3 regions of the Luteibacter yeojuensis genome follow, and region 3 is predicted to be linked to each of the others. Evidence: predicted binding sites of a transcription regulator. Region 3 holds the regulator's gene; each other region holds the start of a gene.
What was found. The regulator HrcA, encoded in region 3, represses chaperone genes, less so after heat shock. The targets are predictions, from matches to a motif close to TTNGCACTCNNNNNNNNNGAGTGCNAA.
Positions count from the first base shown of each region.

Region 1: a site for HrcA is predicted at 3,224-3,250, ahead of rpoH (RNA polymerase sigma factor RpoH). Genes of this name have one in related genera too.
Region 2: a site for HrcA is predicted at 3,483-3,509, ahead of groES (co-chaperone GroES). Genes of this name have one in related genera too.

Region 1 is NZ_JAAQTL010000001.1:2,637,153-2,643,701, reverse strand. It holds gene ftsE (cell division ATP-binding protein FtsE) at 1-552, shown strand, start outside; gene ftsX (permease-like cell division protein FtsX) at 549-1,529, shown strand; gene HBF32_RS12050 (response regulator) at 1,546-2,385, shown strand; gene ung (uracil-DNA glycosylase) at 2,382-3,083, shown strand; gene rpoH (RNA polymerase sigma factor RpoH) at 3,282-4,142, shown strand; gene HBF32_RS12035 (response regulator transcription factor) at 4,221-4,901, shown strand; gene HBF32_RS12030 (sensor histidine kinase) at 4,885-6,252, shown strand; gene HBF32_RS12025 (efflux RND transporter permease subunit) at 6,333-6,549, shown strand, end outside.
Region 2 is NZ_JAAQTL010000001.1:2,483,958-2,490,506, forward strand. It holds gene HBF32_RS11305 (DUF2778 domain-containing protein) at 319-774, opposite strand; gene groL (chaperonin GroEL) at 1,411-3,054, opposite strand; gene groES (co-chaperone GroES) at 3,141-3,434, opposite strand; gene cutA (divalent-cation tolerance protein CutA) at 3,630-3,974, shown strand; gene HBF32_RS11325 (protein-disulfide reductase DsbD family protein) at 4,027-6,255, shown strand; gene HBF32_RS11330 (TlpA family protein disulfide reductase) at 6,252-6,549, shown strand, end outside.
Region 3 is NZ_JAAQTL010000001.1:1,282,821-1,289,369, reverse strand. It holds gene HBF32_RS05640 (MASE1 domain-containing sensor histidine kinase) at 1-590, opposite strand, end outside; gene HBF32_RS05635 (response regulator transcription factor) at 678-1,307, shown strand; gene recN (DNA repair protein RecN) at 1,407-3,077, opposite strand; gene hrcA (heat-inducible transcriptional repressor HrcA) at 3,210-4,271, shown strand; gene grpE (nucleotide exchange factor GrpE) at 4,358-4,891, shown strand; gene dnaK (molecular chaperone DnaK) at 4,984-6,549, shown strand, end outside.

The sequences.
Region 1 (6,549 bases), 1.4 Mb from region 3:
ACGCTGCTGAAGCTGCTGGCGATGATCGAGCGCCCGACCAACGGCGTGGTCACGCTGGACGGCCAGAAGCTCAATACGGTTCGTTCGGGCGATGTCCCGAAGGTGCGGCGCAAGCTCGGCATGGTCTTCCAGGACCATCGCCTGCTGCTCGACCGCAGCGTCTTCGCCAACGTGGAGCTGCCGCTCATCATCGCGGGTGTCGCCCCGTCCGATCGCGGCCGTCGCGTGCGTGCCGCGCTGGAGAAGGTCGGCCTGCTCAGCTACGAAAAACAGCTGCCCGAAGCCCTCTCGACCGGCGAGCAGCAGCGCGTGGGCATCGCGCGCGCCATCGTCGCCAAGCCCGCCGTGCTCATCGCCGACGAGCCCACCGGCAACCTCGACCCCCAGCTGGCCATGGAGATCATGACCCTGTTCGCGGAGTTCCAGGCGGTCGGTACCGCCGTCCTCGTCGCCAGCCACGACCTCATGCTCATCAAGCGCATGAAGAAGCGCGTGGTGGTGCTCGACCACGGCAAGCTGGTCGCCGACGTGCCCGCCACGGAGGTGGTATGAACGCCGTCCGGGAACCCCGCCGCACGCCCGAGCCGGAGAAAACCCGCCGCAGCGGGCCGCGCAAGGTCGGCGCCTGGCGCGAGCACCACGCCTGGAGCCTGTCCATCAGCCTGCGTCGCCTTGGCGCGCGACCGCTCGGCACCCTGCTCACCGTGGCCGTGATGGGCGTGGCCCTGGCCCTGCCGCTCACGTTCTACCTGCTGCTCGGCAACGTGCAACGGATGGGCGACGCGCTCGGCCGCAACCAGTCCATCAGTGCCTTCATGAAGCCGGGGCAGAACGCCGTCATGGCGGACACCGCCGCCGCCGCGCTGCGCGGCCGTCCGGAGGTGGCGGAGGTCGTCGTGCGGACGCCGAAGGACGGGCTCGACGAACTGGCGGAGGTGCAGGGTTTCTCCGGCGCCTTGCAGTCGCTCGATGCGAATCCCTTGCCGTACGTGCTTTCCGTGAAACCGAATCCGGGCCTCTCCGCGGAAGAAGCCGGCCGTCTGGTCGAATCGATGAAGGCGACGCCGGGCGTCGACATGGTCCAGGACACCGGGGCATGGCGTCAGCGTCTGGATGCCCTGCTTGGCGTGGGGCGCCGCGCCGTCGGCCTGCTCGCCCTGCTGCTCGGCATCGCCGCGCTGCTGGTGGTCGGTAACACCATCCGCGTCGACATCCAGAGCCGCAGCGCCGAGATCGGCGTGCTGCTGCTCATCGGTGCCAGCCGTCCCTTCGTCCGACGGCCTTATCTGTACGCGGGCGTCTGGCTCGGATTCCTCGCCGGCGTGCTCGCCGTGGCACTGGCCGTGGTGCTGGAACTGGCGATGGCAGGCCCGGTGGAGCGGCTCGCGGCGGCCTACGACGGCAGCGTCAACTTCGGAGGGCTCCCCGCCTGGCTGCTGCTTTCGGTACCCTTCGCGTCGGCCTTGCTGGGGTGGCTCGGCGCACGACTCGTGAGCGCGCGGCAGATCCGCCGTGCCGCGGCGGCCTGACTAAGGGGGCATTGGGGTGGGATCTCACATCGGTTCGGGTGTTGCCGGCGCCACGCCGCGCATTCTCCTGGTGGACGGCTCGAAGGTCGTCCGCCAGCTCATCGCGCGCGTCGTCGCCGCGGAGGTGCCGGGTGTCGAGATCGTCGGCGCGTCCACCGGCGCGGAGGCCCAGGCCGAACTCCAGCGCGGCGTGTTCGACTTCGTGACCGTGGCGCTGCGCCTGCCCGACATGGACGGACTCGACGTCGCCCGCTTCGTGCGCGAATCCGCGCCGCAGATCTACATGCCCATCGTCGTCGTCTCCGGCGACGTCGAGGAGCGCCTGCACCGGCGCGAGCTCGGCGAATTCGTCACCGACTACTTCGACAAATCGCTGGGTTTCGGCGCGCTGGCCGAATTCATCCGCGGCTACGTGCGTCCCGAGGGCGGCGCGGAGGGCGAAGTGCTCTATGTGGAAGACAGCCGCGTCGTCGCCCTCGCCACGCGGCGCATGATGGAGAAGTACGGCCTCACCGTGCATCACGTCATCAGCGCGGAAGACGCCCTTCAACACCTCCGCGACGCGCACGAGCGCGGCGAGGTCGGTGCCGATGTCGTGCTGACCGACGTGAGCCTGAAAGGCGAACTGACCGGCGGCGACCTCGTGGAACGTATCCGCAACGACTTCGGCTACGGCAAGGGCCAACTGCCCACGCTGGTGATGACCGGCGACGAGAATCCCGCCAACCAGGCCGCGCTGCTGCGCGCCGGTGCGAACGACCTCGTCGAGAAGCCGGTCGAGGAGAAGCTCCTCATCACCAAGCTGCTCTTCCAGCTGCGCGTCGCCCGGCACCTGCGGGCGAGGGCGGCGCATTGAACGACCGGGTGAAGCTGGAGCCGTCCTGGAAGACGAGGATCGGTGCGTACCTGGATCGTCCGGAGATGCTTGCCCTCTCGGAGTTCCTGCGCGAGGAAAAGGCGCGCGGAAAGACGATCTACCCGCCGGGTCCGGAAATCTTCAACGCCTTTGCGCACACGCCGTTCGACAAGGTGCGCGTGGTCGTCCTCGGCCAGGACCCGTACCACGGCCCCGGCCAGGCGCACGGGCTCGCTTTTTCCGTCCGCCCCGGCGTGCGCGTGCCGCCGTCGTTGCAGAACATGTTCAAGGAAATCGAGGATTGCCTCGGTATCCCGCGACCGGATCACGGTTGCCTCACGCCCTGGGCCGACCGCGGCGTGCTCCTGCTCAACGCGGTACTGACCGTCGAAGCGGGCAACGCGGGTTCGCACCAGGGCCGGGGTTGGGAAGGTTTCACCGATGCCGCCATCGATGCGCTCAACCGCGAGCGCGAGGGCCTCGTCTTCATGCTCTGGGGCAGCCACGCCCAGCGCAAGGGCCAGCTCATCGACGGCAAGCGCCACCTGGTGCTGCGCAGCGTGCATCCCTCGCCGCTCTCCGCCCACCGCGGCTTCATGGGCTGCGGGCATTTCGCCAAGGCGAACGCTTACCTGGAATCCCGCGGCGAGCCGCCGATCGATTGGTCGCTGCCGCGGCGCGCCGAGCTGGCGGCCTAGCCGGGCGGCGGCGTGGCCCCGAAACCCGCCCCGTCGGGCCGGGCGCCTACCCAATCCTGAACGCGTCAGTACACCCTCTGGACATCGTCGGGGCATTTCTGTACCATTGCGTACAGTTAACCGATGAACTTCGGGCCGACTTAGCACTCTCATTTCGGGACTGCTAATCTGCGAACAGACTTTCAGGAGGTTCCACACATGTCCCAAGCCCTCGCCACCCGGAACTACGGGCTACCGAGCGTCGTTGGCAGTCTGGATTCCTATATCTCGGCGGTGCACCGCATTCCGGTGCTCAGCCTGGACGAGGAGCAGTCGCTGGCGCGCCGCTTCCACGACGACGCCGACCTCGACGCCGCCAAGCAGCTCGTGATGTCCCACCTGCGTTTCGTGGTCCACGTGGCCCGGGGCTACAACGGTTACGGCCTGCAGCTGTCCGACCTCATCCAGGAGGGCAACATCGGCCTGATGAAGGCGGTGAAGCGCTTCGACCCGGATCAGGGTGTCCGCCTGGTCAGTTTCGCGGTGCATTGGATCCGTGCCGAGATGCACGAGTTCATCCTGCGTAACTGGCGCATCGTGAAGGTCGCCACCACCAAGGCGCAGCGCAAGCTGTTCTTCAACCTGCGCAAGAGCAAGAAGCGCCTGGGTTGGATGAACGCCGAGGAAGTGCGCGTGGTCGCCAACGACCTGGGCGTGCCGGAAGCCACCGTCCGCGAGATGGAATCCCGCCTCTCGGGCCGTGACGTCGGCTTCGAGGCTCCGGCCGACGCGGACGACGACGACAAGCCGGCTCCGGCCGCGTTCCTCGTCGACGAAGGCGCCGACCCGTACGACAACCTCGCCGAGGAAGATGCCAGCAACAACCAGATGGGCGCGCTGTCCTCGGCGCTCGGCAACCTGGACGACCGCTCGCGCGACATCATCCAGCGTCGCTGGCTGGCCGAGGACAACAAGGCCACGCTGCAGGATCTTGCGGACGAGTACGGCGTGTCGGCCGAGCGCATCCGTCAGATCGAGGCGAACGCGATGAAGAAGATGCGCGTCGCCATCGCGGCCTGAGGCCGCGGTTCGGCGTAAGATCGGAAACGGCCCCTTTGCGGGCCGTTTTCCGTTGTCCATCCGGCAGGAGCAGAGCGGATGCCCAGGGCCCTGGTCATCGAAGACGACGAGGTTACCGCCCGCGATATCGTCGCGGAGTTGGGCGCGCACGGTCTCGTCGCCGACTGGGTGGCGGACGGGCGGGAAGGCCTGGCGCGTGCCCTCGAGGACGGCTACGACATCATCACGCTCGACCGCATGCTGCCCGGCATGGACGGCATCGACGTCGTTTCCGAACTGCGCCAGCGCGATGTGGACACACCGGTGCTGATGATCAGCGCGCTGTCCGACGTGGACGAGCGCGTGCGCGGCCTGCGCGCGGGTGGCGACGACTACCTCACCAAGCCCTTCGCGCCCGACGAACTGGCCGCGCGCGCCGAAGTGCTGCTGCGCCGGCGCCGCCAGGGCGCCAACGAGACCCGGCTGCGCGTCGCCGACCTCGAACTCGATCTGGTCCGGCACAACGCGCAGCGCCGCGACCAGGAACTGACCCTGCTGCCCACGGAGTTCCGCCTGCTGGAATTCCTGATGCGCAACGCGGGGCAGGTGGTGACCCGGCAGATGATCTTCGAACACGTATGGGGTTTCCATTTCGACCCGGGGACCAACGTGATCGACGTCCACATCGGCCGCCTGCGTCGCAAGATCGACGGCGTCGGCCATTTGCCGCTCATCCGCACCGTGCGCGGCTCGGGATACGTCCTTGCGCCCGCTGACTGACGCCTGGCGCTCCACCACCTCGCGCCTGATCATCATCTATGGCGCGTTGTTCGCCGTCTGGTGCGTGGTCTTGCTTGGCATCGTGCAGTGGGAGACGTCGCGCTACCTGTCCGGCGTCATCGACCAGATGCTCGCGTCGCGCGTGCACTACCTGGAAGGCACGGCTCCGCGCAACATGCGCGCGACGGTGGAATCGGCCAGCCAGATCGACGTCCAGGGCGCGATGTGGATGGGGCTGTTCGACGCACAGGGCAGGCACCTCGCCGGCAACATCGCCACATTGCCGAAGGAACTGGCGGAAGACGACGTCGCCCGCTCGCTCAGCGCGAACCTGGCCAGCCCCACGCGCAAGGTCACCGCGCGCGTGCGCGGCCTCGCCCATGCGTTGCCCGACGGGACGCGCTTGGTCGTGGCGAAGGAAAGCTCCACCATCGACGGTATCGGCACGATCATCCGTCACGGCCTCCTCTGGGGGCTGTCCCTGACGATCATCCCCGGCCTGCTCGGCGGCGTGCTGATCGCGCGCGGACCCGCGCGGCGCATTCGCGCCATTCAGCAGGCCATGGAGCCGATCCGCGAAGGCGACCTGAGCGTGCGTCTGCCCATCAGCGGTACCGGCGACGAAGTCGACCTGCTGGCAGGCACGGTCAACGCCACGTTGACCGAGATCGAGCGCCTGCTGGGCGAAGTGAAAGGCGTGACCGACAACATCGCCCACGACCTGCGCACGCCGCTCACGCGGATGCGCACGCGCCTCTACCGCCTGCAGCAGCAGTTCGAGAGCCGGCCGGAAGGCGACCAGCTCGACGCCTGCGTGGGCGAGATCGACACCGTGCTGTCGCGCTTCCGCGCCTTGCTCCGGGTGTCCGAGCTGGAGGACCGCCAGCGCAGTGCCTGCTTCGAGACGATGGACCTGTGCACCGTGCTGCGCAACGTGCACGAATTCTACGCGCCGCTGGCAGAGGACCGCGGGCAGCGTTTCGAACTCGAACTGGGTCGGCTGCCGCCGCTGCGCGGCGATCCGCAGCTGATGTTCGAGGCGTTCGCGAACCTCGTCGGCAACGCCATCAAGTTCACGCCGGACGGCGGTGCCGTGCGCCTCGTCGCGTCGACGGACGCCGGCGGCGATGCGCGGGTAGACATCGCGGATACCGGGCCGGGCATTCCGCCGGACGAACGCGAGGCCGTGTTCCGTCGTTTCTACCGCGGCGACGAGACGCGCGCGAAGCCGGGTTGCGGTCTTGGGCTGGCGATCGTGAGCGCCATCGTGCGCCTGCACGGGTATTCGCTGTCCGTCGGCGGCAACGAACAGGGCGCCGTCTTTTCGGTGACCTGTCCCGCGACCGCCTAAATAAATATTAACTACGCCGCCGCCGACGGTCGGCGCAAAATCCGCTGCGACGCAACACACGCCTCGGAATCCGTCCCCCCATGATTGGCATCGTCCGGATCGCGCTCACGCGGCCGTATACCTTCGTCGTCCTCGCTTTGCTGATTCTCATCGTGGGGCCGCTCGCCGCCCTGCGCACGCCGACGGACATCTTCCCCGACATCAAGATTCCCGTGATCGCCGTGGTATGGCAGTACACGGGATTGCCCGCCGACCAGATGGCCGGGCGCGTGTCCTCGCCGTTCGAGCGTGTGCTCA
Region 2 (6,549 bases), 1.2 Mb from region 3:
TGACGGGAGAGCCAATGCAAAGGCTGCGATATCGTTCTTGCATCACGCCGACCGAGACTTATCGAAGGAATACCGCTTTAAAACCCCGCCACGCCAGATACACAACAAGATGGACTGGCAAAACCCTCTCTAGCGCCCAAGCTATCAGCGACACGTCTCCGCTTGGGGAAATCGTCTGATTCCTGTAACTCCCCATGAACTCCACGACCGAACTTCTCGGGGGCATGTCGCATGGACTTGTGATGCCCTCCATGACGATAACGATGATTGAAACGAACGAGATCCAAATCACCCACAAAGCAATAACCAAGAAACGCCTCATACGACGATCACTTGACCATAAGCTTTCATGTCGACGCAAGGTATATCGAACATTCTTTGCGAGGCGATGAGGCGCCTTAGCACGAGGAAATCATGCATGAAGGGCAGGGTGATGCACCCTGCGCTCTGCCCGGACCACCCCGATGGATGCAGCCGGAATTGTCCGCGCATGACGCTATCGCAGAACGTAGTGTCATCAACCCTCATATCGTCCGCATAGAGTGCGAACCACCAGTCCGCTTTCTTGAACTTATCTTTCACCGCGCCGAGGCGTCCTCCAGATTCTCGATCGACGATGTAATACGTTCCCCGAGGGATCGGACCATTCGGCATGCATTGATATGAAGGACTATTGGCGCGCCCTTCTTCGCCAGAGAATGCAGGAAAGTTGCTCGCGCCCACCGATAGCGCACTCATGGGCAGGTTGTTGAGCCGGAACTTGCAAACAAGCATGTAACACTCCTTTTTATTCGATAACCTTCCATCACGACTTGAGAAATTCGGACACTACGATCTCCCAGAATTGACGAAGGAGCCCCGCTCGCCCAGGACTCCTTCGCTTGAAACACATGGTTTTTGGGAGGAACTCGGAAGGCCGTACCACCCGCGCCACTCAGGAAATCGGGGGCATAGCCTTCGTCAATGATGATAAGGCACTGCTCGCCCGCCGATTGCCCCACGACGGCAATCCCACCGGTTACCGTGTCATCAGCCTTCCCCGTAGATACGGTTGACGAGCCGTCGGCCTCGACAGCCCTAAGACGTTTCTCACTTTTCGTTTCACTGTCTTACCCGGCGCGCACGCGCACGCCATCGACTCCCGAGGTCTCGTACGGCCTCGCTCTGCTCTCCCGCCGGGTTGGCTCAGTGCCGGGAGAGGTGTCGGGGTATGCCCCTCAGAGCGAGTTCGGTCGCTTGCGACCGCATGTTTGAGCGCTGAGGGGCACACCCCGGCGCCTCGCGCCAAGCGCGACGGTGTGCACGGCCAAACACGATGGCGCAAGCCGAGCCCGCCATGCCTGAAACGACGAAGGAGCCCCGCTTGCGCGGGACTCCTTCGTCTTGGAACACACAGGGTGCGAGGGGGACTTAGAAGTCCATACCGCCCATGCCACCCATGCCGCCCGGACCGCCGTGGGCGTGGCCTTCGTCCTTCTTCGGCAGCTCGGTCACGGCCGCTTCGGTCGTGATGATCGAGCCGGCCACCGACGCGGCGAACTGCAGCGCCGAGCGGGTCACCTTGGTCGGGTCCAGGATGCCGAAGGCGATCATGTCGCCGAACTCGCCGTTGGCGGCGTTGTAGCCGAAGTTGCCCTTGCCTTCCTTCACCTTGTTCAGCACGACCGACGGCTCTTCACCGGCGTTCGCCACGATGGCGCGCAGCGGGGCTTCCAGGGCGCGACGGGTGATGGCGATGCCGAGGTCCTGGTCGGCGTTCTTGCCCTTCAGGCCGTCGAGGGCCGTGAGCGAACGGATCAGGGCGACGCCGCCGCCCGGGACCACGCCTTCCTCGACCGCCGCACGCGTGGCGTGCAGGGCGTCTTCGACGCGGGCCTTCTTTTCCTTCATCTCGACTTCCGTCGCGGCGCCGACCTTGATGACGGCCACGCCGCCGGCCAGCTTCGCCACGCGCTCCTGCAGCTTCTCGCGATCGTAGTCGGAGGAGGTCTCCTCGATCTGCGCCTTGATCTGGCCGATGCGCGACTGGATGCGCTCGGCTTCGCCGGCACCGTCGATGATCGTGGTGTTTTCCTTGGTGATCACGACGCGCTTGGCGCGGCCAAGGTCGTTGATCGTGGCCTTGTCGAGCTGCAGGCCCACTTCCTCGGAGATGACCACGCCGTTGGTGAGGATGGCGATGTCTTCCAGGATGGCCTTGCGACGGTCACCGAAGCCCGGCGCCTTCACGGCGGCGACCTTCACGATGCCACGGATGGTGTTGACCACGAGGGTGGCCAGGGCTTCGCCCTCGACTTCCTCGGCGACGATCAGCAGCGGCTTGGCGGCCTTCGCGACGGCCTCGAGCACCGGCAGGAGCTCGCGCACGTTGGAGACCTTCTTGTCGTGGATCAGGATGAACGGGTCATCCAGCTCGACCTGCTGCGACTGCTGGTTGTTGATGAAGTACGGCGAGAGGTAACCGCGGTCGAACTGCATGCCCTCGACGACGTCGAGTTCGTTCTCGAGACCCGAGCCTTCCTCGACGGTGATGACGCCTTCCTTACCGACCTTCTTCATCGCGTTGGCGATGATGTCGCCGATGTCGGCGTCGGAGTTGGCCGAGATCGTACCGACCTGGGCGATCGCTTTGTCGTCGGCGGTGGGGTTGGAGAGCTTCTTCAGCTCGCCCACGGCGGCGCCGACGGCCTGGTCGATACCGCGCTTCAGGTCCATCGGGTTGATGCCGGCGGCGACGGCCTTGAGGCCTTCCTGGATGAACGCCTGGGCGAGGACCGTGGCCGTCGTGGTGCCGTCGCCGGCGACGTCGGAGGTCTTCGAGGCGGCTTCCTTCACGATCTGCGCGCCGATGTTCTCGTACTTGTCGGAAAGTTCGATTTCCTTCGCGACCGAGACGCCGTCCTTGGTGACGGTGGGAGCGCCGAAGCTCTTCTCGAGAACGACATTACGGCCCTTCGGGCCCAGCGTGACCTTGACCGCGTTGGCGAGGGTATTGACACCCTTCAGCATGCGTGCGCGAACGTCTTCGCTGAAGCGGACTTCTTTAGCTGCCATAAAAATTTTTGCCTCAAAAATTTTTGAATAAGGAAAGGGGGCTTCCAGGTCTTGCGACAAGCCACCCCGGAGCTACGGGCTGAAGATCAACCTTCCAGAATCGCCACGATGTCGTCTTCCTTCAGGAAGACCAGCTCTTCGCCGTCGATCTTGATCTCCTGGCCGGCGTACTTGCCGAACAGGACGGTCTCGCCTTCCTTGACCGACATCGGACGCACCGAGCCGTTTTCCAGGATGCGGCCATTGCCGGCGGCGATGACCTTGCCGCGGGTCGGCTTCTCGGTGGCGCTGTCGGGGATGACGATGCCACCGGCCGAGACACGCTCTTCCTCGAGGCGCTTGACGATGACGCGATCGTGCAGCGGGCGCAGTTTGCTCATGACTTCTCCAACCATGTGATTGACGGACAAAGGAATTGATACACCCTGTTAGCACTTGGGCAGGGTGAGTGCCAGAATTTTAGCCAAAGCCTTCCCCGGATCGGAAGGGCCTGGACCATGAACACATGGCGCCGCCGCATACCCGTTCAAGGGCCGGACCGGAAAAAGCACGACCGGGCAGGCACAATGCCTGCCATGTCCGAACCCATTGCCATCCTCGTCGCCTGCCCGCCAGGCGAGCCGGCCGACGCCCTTGCCCGTGGCCTGGTCGAGGGCGGCCTTGCCGCCTGCGTGAACCGTCTGCCCGGCATGCGGTCCACCTATCGCTGGAAAGGCGAGACCGTCACCGAGGACGAAGACCTTTTGCTGGTGAAGACCGTCCGCGGCGCGTTCGCGGCGGTGGAGGCCTTCGTCCTGGCCAACCATCCGTACGAGGTCCCGGAGATCGTGGCGCTGCCCCTGGTGGAAGGGCACGCCCCCTATCTCGCCTGGCTGGAATCCGCGGTCGGTGCAAGCCAATCCGGAAACGCCCGGTCATAATGATCGACGTTCATCGCGGTTCGTCGCCGCACCGATCCACGGAGTCGACATGATGTCTGTTGTCCGCCGCGCGCTGGCCGTCCTCGCCAGCCTCGGCCTGTTCGCCGCCGCTCTTCCGGTCCTCGCCCAGGAGGACCAGGAGCTGCTGCCCGTCACCCAGGCCTTCCACCTCACGACGGACGCCAGCCAGCCCGGCATCGTGAAACTCCACTGGCGCATCGCGCCGGACTACTACCTTTACCGCGGCCGGATCAAGATCGCCGCGGCCGACCCGGCGGCCGTGAAGCTGGGCGAGCCGAGCCTTCCGGACGGCCTGAAGGAGCACGACGAGTACCTCGGCGACGTGGAGATCTACCACGGCGACATCCAGGCCAGCGTGTCCTACACCCTGGCCGACGCGTCGACGAAAACGCTGGCGCTGAACGTGCAGTACCAGGGTTGCCACGAGGTGGAGCCGAAGATCTGCTACCCGCCGAACACCGAGCACCTGCAGCTCGCCATCGGCGGTCCGTCCATGATTCCGGCCGCCGCGCCAGCCACCCCGGCCGCGAATGCCGCCGCGCTGCTCGGCGCGCCGGCCGCGGCCTCGCCAGGCACCGACGCCCAGCCGCTACCGGCCGACCAGGCTTTCCGTTTCGAAGCACTGGTGAAGGACCGCGGCAACCTGCTCCTGCGCTGGACGATGCCGAAGGACTATTACCTCTACCGGGACAAGACGCAGATCGCCGTGACCTCGCCGGCCGGCGTGAGCGCCGGTGAGCCCGACTGGCCCAGCGGCACGGCCCATCACGACGAACACTTCGGCGACACGATCGTCTATTTCGACCAGGTGGAACTGCCCGTGCCGCTGGAGGGTGCCGCGAGCGCGACGACCCTGGGGCTGGACGTGGCCTACCAGGGCTGTCTCGAGAACGGCATCTGCTACCCGGTGATGAAGCGCCACGTCGACATCGACCTTGCCGCGGGCACCGCTTCCGTCGGCGCGGCGCAGGCATCGGAAGAGGCCGCGGCCCCCGCCGAGGTGGCGCCCACGCCGCCGCCAGCGGGCCTCGCGCCGGGCGGCGACGCGCCGGTCGGCTTCATCACGGCCATTGGCCTCGCGCTGCTCGGCGGCCTCGTGCTCAATCTCATGCCCTGCGTGCTGCCGGTGCTGTCGCTGAAGGCCATCACCGTCCTCGAGAGCGGCGAGAGCCCGGCCGCCGCGCGCCGCCACGCGCTCTGGTACACGGCAGGCGTCCTGGTGGCCTTCGCCGCGCTCGGCCTCGTCATCGTGGGCATCCGCGCGGCCGGGCACGGCATCCAGTGGGGCGCGCAGTTCCAGCAACCACTGGCGATCGGCCTGCTCGTCTACGTCATGCTCGCCGTGGGCCTGTCCATGTCAGGCGTGTTCGAGATCGGCGGCTCCCTCGGCAACGTCGGCAGCGGGCTGGCCGCCCGCTCGGGCCCGTCGGGCGATTTCTTCACCGGTGTGCTGGCCGTGGTCGTCGCCAGCCCCTGCACGGCGCCTTTCATGGGCTCGGCCATCGCCGTCGCCTTCGCGGCGCCCCTGACGGTGGCCTTCCTCATCTTCCTCGCGCTCGGCCTCGGACTTGCGTTGCCCTTCCTGGTCATGGGCTTCGTGCCGGCGGTCGCACGCCTGCTGCCGCGCCCGGGCCGCTGGATGGAGACGCTGAAGCAGGCGCTCGCCTTCCCGATGTACCTCACGGCGGTATGGCTGCTCTGGGTGCTGACGAAACAGCGCGGCGCGGATGCCGCCGCCCTCGTGCTGGCCGGCGGCGTGCTCCTGGCGATGGCGCTGTGGTGGTACGGCCGCAGCCGTGGCGGCCGCGTCCTGTCCTGGGCATTCACCGCCGTGCTGGCCATCGGGGCCGCCGCGGCACTGTGGACGGTGCACGGCCTGCCCGCGCCGTCGGCCGCCTCGGTGGCGACCGACGGCTCGGTGCCGTACTCCCCCGAGAAGCTCGCGGAACTGCGCGGCGCGGGAACGCCGGTGCTGGTCGACATGACGGCCGACTGGTGCATCACGTGCAAGGCCAATGAAAAAGCCGTGCTCGACACGGATGCCTTCCGCACGCTGCTGAAGCGCACGGGCACCGTCTACATGAAAGGCGACTGGACCGACGTGAACGCGACCATCGGCGCGTTCCTCGAGCAGTATCACTCGGTGGGCGTGCCGCTCTACGTGGTGTACCCGAAGGGCGGCGGCGAGGGCACGAAGTTGTCCACCGTCCTCACCTACGACAGCGTCGAAAAGGCGCTCGAGGCCGCCGCTCACCCATGATCCGCGGTCCGACGTTCTGGATCGTGGCGCTGGCCATCGCGGCCGCGGCGACGGGGCTCTACCTGGAGCACCGCCGCCTCCATCCGCCGCCTCCGCAGGGCCTCATCGTCGCCGACGTGGGCGGTCCGCCGCCCGCGGCCACGTTCCTTAGCGTCGACGGCAAGCCGCGCCAGCTCTCGGACTGGCGCGGCAAACGCGTGCTGCTGAACTTCTGGGCCACCTGGTGTGCGCCGTGCCGCCGCGAGATGCCACTCCTCAGCGAGAACGCGGCGCGCTACCGCGCGCGCAACGTGG
Region 3 (6,549 bases):
GCCAGCGAGGGCAGCATCACCAGCAGGCCGTCGAGCAGGAGTTCCGCCAGCGAGGCCTGCGTGGGTCGCTCGCGGAAGACCAGGATCATCACCGGCACCACCAGCAGCACGCCCAGGTAGTTGCCGAGCAGGTCGCTGCCGAAGGTGGTGCCCAGCATTTCCACGGGAGCCGCGGGATGCATGGAGGCCATCATCGCGGCATTGCCGGCCGTCGCCACCGTGGCCGTGACCATGGCCGAGAGCAGCAGGCGGGCCACGTCCTCGGGGGTATTCAGGCTGGCATGGAGATGGGCCCGGCGCAGCAGCCAGAGGCATGCGGCCACCATCAGCGGCTCGGGCGCGTCGCCGAGCACGAAGCCGGCGCCGCCGATGGGCAGGCCGCTGCGCCACTCGCAGAAGGCACTGGCGACGATCTCCGCGCCCAGGATCCAGAACCAGTCGCGGCTGCGGGTGAGCAGCAGGGCGCCGAAACGCAGGCCGAAGGGCAGGACCCAATACGGCTGTTCGGTCGGCCACAGCATCACCCAGGTGGCGGCATAAGCCAGGGCGATGAGGGGACCGACGAAGCGGGAAGAGCCAGATAAGCGCATGCCGGAATGGTACACGGCGGGTATGCGGCTTCGGCGGGTTTTACGCACCCATACGCATGCGTCGGGAGAGCCTGCTACATTCCACCCATGCCAAGAATCGTCCTAGTAGATGACCATGCCATCGTTCGCGAGGGTTTCAAGCGCCTCATCGAGCTGGAACCCGACCTGGACGTCGTCGCGGAAGCCCGCAACGCCGACGAGGCGGTGGAGGCGGTCACGCAGCATCGGCCCGACCTGGTCGCGGTGGATCTGTCGCTGCCCGACGGCAGCGGACTTCCGCTGATCGAACACCTCGCGAGCATCGCGCCCGACATGCGGATCGTCGTGCTGAGCATGCACGACGGCGAGCCTTATGTTTCGGAAGCCTTACGCCGCGGTGCGCGCGGTTACGTCACCAAGGGCGTGGCGCCGGAGGAGCTCGTGGCGGCGGTGCGTTCCGTGCTCGGCGGCGATCAATACCTGAGTTCGGACCTGCGCGAGCGCCGCTCCGGCCGGCCCACGACGGACCTCGATCCGTTCAACCGGCTGACCGCCCGCGAGCGCGAGGTGTTCCTGCTGCTGGCGATCGGCCGCGCGCCGAAGCAGGTGGCGGCGGAACTGGGCATCGGGCAGAAGACGATCTACATCCACCGTGCCGCGGTGATGAACAAGCTCAACGCGGGATCGGAGCTGGATCTTTACCGGATGGCGCAGGAGCGCGGGCTGATCCGCAGCTGACTTGACTGTGGGAGCCGCTATAGCGGCGAGAAGCCTGCGGAGCGATGAAGCGGTGAGGTTCATTCCCTCGCCGCGATAGCGGCTCCTGCAAAGTAGGGGTCAACCTTGCGCGCGGTCCAGCATCTTCTTCGCGTGGGCCCGGGTTTCCTTCGTGATCTCCACGCCGCCCAGCATCCGGCTGAGTTCGTCGCGGCGGCCGGCGGCGTCCAGCGCACGGATGCGGGTGCGGGTGGCTTCGCCGTCGCTTTCCTTCGCCACCTGCAGGTGCGAATGGCCTTGCGCGGCCACCTGCGGCAGGTGGGTCACGCAGAGTACCTGCACACGCTCGCCCAGGGCGCGCAGCTTCTGGCCGACCACTTCGGCCACCGCGCCGCCGATGCCGGTGTCCACCTCATCGAAGATCATGCAGCCGATGTTGTCGTTGCCCAGCGTGGCTACCTCGATGGCGAGGCTGATGCGGGCGAGTTCGCCGCCCGAGGCCACCTTGCGCAGCGGGCGGGGCGGTTGCCCGGGATTGGCGCTGACCAGCAGTTCGCAGCGTTCGCGGCCCTGCGGGTCCGGTTCGTCGCCTTCGGCCGGCTCCAGCGAGACCTCGAGGCGGCCGCCGGCCATGCCGAGTTCGCCCATCAGGGCGGCCACAGAGGCGCCTAGCCGGCCCGCCGCGTCCGCGCGCGCCTTCGAGAGGGCGGCCGCGGCGACGTCGTATTCCTTGCGCAGGCGATCGCGTTCGCCGGCGAGGCGATCGAGTGCGTCGCCCGCGCCTTCGAGTTCCGCCAGGCGCTCGCGGACCTCGTCCGCCTTCGCGAACAGTTCCTCGATGGGCAGGCGATAGCGGCGCGACAGGTCGTGCAGGTGGGCGAGGTGGGTGTCCACCTCGGCGAGGCGCGCCGGGTCCAGCTCCACGTCCTGCGCGTAACGACCGAGGCCGTCCACGGCTTCGCCCACCTGGATCTGTGCGCTGTCGAGGAGTTCGAGGAGCGGGGCGAGGGTGGCGTCGAGTTCTGCCAGGCGCGAGAGTTCGGCGTGGGCGCGGAGCAGCGCGCGGCCGATGGCGAACTCGCTCTCTCCGTCGAGCATCTCGACGATGCCGTTGGCGCCTTCGGCGAGGCGGCCCGCATTGGCGAGGCGGCGATGCTGCGCTTCGAGCTCTTCGAGTGCCGAAGGGGCGAGGGCCCAGCGCTCGAGTTCTTCCAGTTCGTGGGCGAGCAGTTCGATCTGGCGCTCGCGGTCGTCGCCGCCGGACAGGGCGCGGATGCGCGACACCGCGTCGCGCCACGCGCGGGCGGTATCGCGGACGCGCGCCAGCCGTTCCTCGTTGCCCGCATAGGCGTCGAGCAGGGCCATCTGGTGCTGGCGCGAAAGCAGGGCCTGGTGTTCGTGCTGGCCGTGGATCTCCACGATCAGTGCGGCCAGCGCGGCCATCTGCGCGAGGCTGGCGGGACGGCCGTTGATCCACCCGCGCGAGCTGCCCTCGGTACGGATCACGCGGCGCAGCCGGCAGGTGTCCCCGTCGTCCAGTTCCTCCTGGCGCAGCCAGTCCGAGGCTTCCGGCAGGCCGGTCAGATCGAACTCGGCGGCCAGTTCGGCGCGGTCGCTGCCGGCACGGACCATGCCGCTGTCGGCGCGGGCACCGGCCAGGAGCATCAGCGCGTCCACCAGCAGGGACTTGCCGGCACCGGTCTCGCCGCTGACCACGGTGAGGCCGGGCCCGAACGCGACCTCGGCTTCTTCGACGACGGCGAACTGGCGGACGTAGAGCGAGGTGAGCATGGGCACCGGGGGTGGCGGAGGGAATCGCGCCGATTGTAGCGGGAGCGGCGTCGCAGGAGCCGAGACTTGCAAGCCGGACGGCAAGACCTTATTGATAGCGGACGATCCGACCCTTCCCGACCCAGCCTGCGCATGAATCCGTTTTCCGGTCACGACATCGATGCTCGCGCGCGCCGGCTGCTGCGGACCCTGATTTCCCAATACCTTTCCGACGGCGAGCCGGTCGGCTCGCGGACGCTGGCGCGCTCTTCCGGCCTGGAAGTGAGTCCGGCGACGATCCGCAACATCATGGCCGACCTGGAAGACGCCGGGCTGGTCGCGTCGCCGCACACCTCGGCCGGCCGCGTGCCGACGCCACGCGGCCTGCGCCTGTTCGTCGACAGCCTGCTCGAACTCAAGCCCCTGCCGCGCGACGAGATGGCGCGCCTCCAGGGCGGCCTGCCGCCCCACCAGACGACGACGCGCGACCTGCTCGGCAACGTGTCCAACCTGCTTTCGGCCATGACCCGCTTCGCCGGTGTGGTCACCGTGCCGCGCCAGGGCGACTTCCCGCTACGCCACATCGATTTCGTCTCGCTGCCGGACGCCCGCGTCCTGGTGATCCTGGTGTTCTCCGACAACCAGGTGCAGAACCGGGTGGTCCAGCTGGCCCGCCCCCTGGACAGCGGCGAACTCGAACAGGCGGCGAATTACCTCAACGCGCAGTTCGCCGGCTTCCGGCTGGCCGACATTCGCGCCCACCTGGCCTCGGAACTGCGCGAGGCCGGCGGCGAACTCAACCGGATGCTGGCAAGCGCGGTGGAGCTGGCCACGGCCTCGTTCACCACGGACGGGGACGCCGACGATGTCCTGGTCAGTGGCCAGACCAACCTCATGGGCTATTCCGAACTGGCCGACATCGACCGTCTCCGCGAGCTGTTCGACGCCTTCCAGCAGAAGCGCGACCTGCTCCAGTTGATGGAAATGTGTGTCCAGGCTCCGGGCGTCCGCCTCTTCATCGGCGAGGAATCCGGCTTTTCGGCCCTGGACGGCTGCAGCATCGTCACCGCCACCTACGGCACGAATGGCCGCATGCTCGGCGCGATCGGAGTTATTGGACCGACGCGTATGGCATATGAGCGGGTGATCCCGGTGGTACAGGCCACCGCCGGATTGCTCAGCGACGCCTTGAATCGCGCCGCGGCGACCTCATAAACCGCCCCGGGAGGCGGGTTTACTATTTCCCGCGAATGTTCGACCCCCTCATGGAGGGGGCCGGTTAGCTGACATTTGGAGCAAGCATGCAGAACAACGATCCCCATGTGCCGGATCCGGTGCAGGACGGCGCGAACGATGCCGGCGTCAATGCCGACCTCGACGCCCTCACCGCGAAGTTGACCGCCCTCGAGTCCGAACTGGCCGGGGCGCGCGAGACGGTCCTGCGCGAGCGGGCGGAGATCGAGAACCAGCGCCGCCGCCTCCAGCGCGACCTGGATCAGGCCCGCCGCTTCGCGAACGAGAAGCTGCTGGGCGACCTGCTGCCGGTCTACGACGGCATCGCGCTCGGTCTGAGCAACGACTCGGCCGACGCGAAGACGCTGCGCGAAGGCCTGGAGCTGACGCTGAAGCAGCTGGAAAAGGTGACCCAGGCCAATGGCCTGAGCGTGGTCGATCCGCTGCACCAGCCGTTCAATCCGGAACACCACCAGGCGATCAGCTCGGTCGAATCCAACGAACACCCGCCGGGCACGGTGGTCGCGGTGGTGCAGAAGGGTTTCGTGCTGAACGATCGCCTCCTGCGCCCGGCGCTGGTGGCCGTGGTGCGCGACAACTGAGTCTCACAAGGCATTGAATCGATGGGGCCGAGCCCCACTTTCAAACACAGTCGCGGCCGCGGGGGCCGCATAGATATTTCGGAGCAACTGCAATGGCCAAGATCATCGGCATCGACCTCGGAACGACCAACTCCTGCGTCGCAGTGATGGAGGGTTCGACCGCACGCGTCATCGAGAACGCGGAGGGCGATCGCACCACGCCGTCCATCGTCGCGTTCACCAAGGACAACGAAGTCCTGGTCGGCGCGCCGGCCAAGCGCCAGAGCGTCACCAACCCCAAGAACACCTTCTACGCGGTGAAGCGCCTCATCGGCCGCAAGTTCACCGACGCGGAGGTGCAGAAAGACATCAAGCTCGTGCCCTACGGCATCGTGGAGCATGAGAACGGCGACGCCTGGGTGCAGACCGCCGACGGCAAGAAGATGGCGCCGCAGGAAGTCTCCGCGAAGGTCCTCATGAAGATGAAGAAGACCGCCGAGGACTTCCTGGGCGAGCCGGTCACCGAAGCCGTGATCACCGTGCCGGCCTACTTCAACGACAGCCAGCGCCAGGCCACGAAGGACGCGGGTCGCATCGCCGGCCTCGAAGTCAAGCGCATCATCAACGAGCCGACCGCGGCCGCGCTGGCCTACGGCCTCGACAAGTCGACCACGGGCGACCGCAAGATCGCCGTGTACGACCTCGGCGGCGGTACCTTCGACGTGTCGATCATCGAGATCGCCAACGTCGACGGCGAGAAGCAGTTCGAAGTGCTCGCCACCAACGGCAACACGTTCCTAGGCGGCGAAGACTTCGACAACCGCGTCATCGACTACCTCGTCGAGGAGTTCAAGAAGGAGCAGGGCATCGACCTGCGCACCGACCAGCTCGCGCTGCAGCGCCTGAAGGACGCCGCCGAGCGCGCGAAGATCGAACTCTCGTCGTCGCACCAGACCGACGTGAACCTGCCGTACGTCACGGCCGACGCCTCGGGCCCGAAGCACCTCAACATCAAGCTGACCCGCGCCAAGCTCGAGTCGCTGGTGGAAGACCTGGTGAAGGGCACCATCGAGCCCTGCCGCACCGCGCTCAACGACGCCGGCCTGCGCGTGTCCGACATCCACGAGGTCATCCTCGTCGGTGGTCAGACCCGCATGCCCAAGGTCCAGGAAGCCGTGAAGGACTTCTTCGGCAAGGAAGCGCGCAAGGACGTCAACCCGGATGAGGCCGTGGCCGTCGGCGCCGCGATCCAGGGCGGCGTGCTGGGCGGTTCGGTGAAGGACGTGCTCCTGCTCGACGTCACCCCGCTGTCGCTCGGCATCGAGACGATGGGCGGCGTGATGACCAAGCTCATCGAGAAGAACACCACGGTGCCGACCAAGGCATCGCAGGTCTTCTCCACCGCCGACGACAACCAGACGGCCGTGACCGTGCACGTGCTGCAGGGCGAGCGCGAGCGCGCCAACGCCAACAAGTCGCTCGGGAAGTTCGACCTGCAGGGCATCCGCCCGGCACCGCGCGGCACGCCGCAGATCGAGGTCACCTTCGACATCGACGCCAACGGCATCCTGCACGTGTCGGCGAAGGACAAGGACACCGGCAAGGAGCAGAAGATCGAGATCAAGGCCGGATCGGGCCTCTCGGACGAAGAGATCCAGCGGATGGTGGCCGATGCCGAG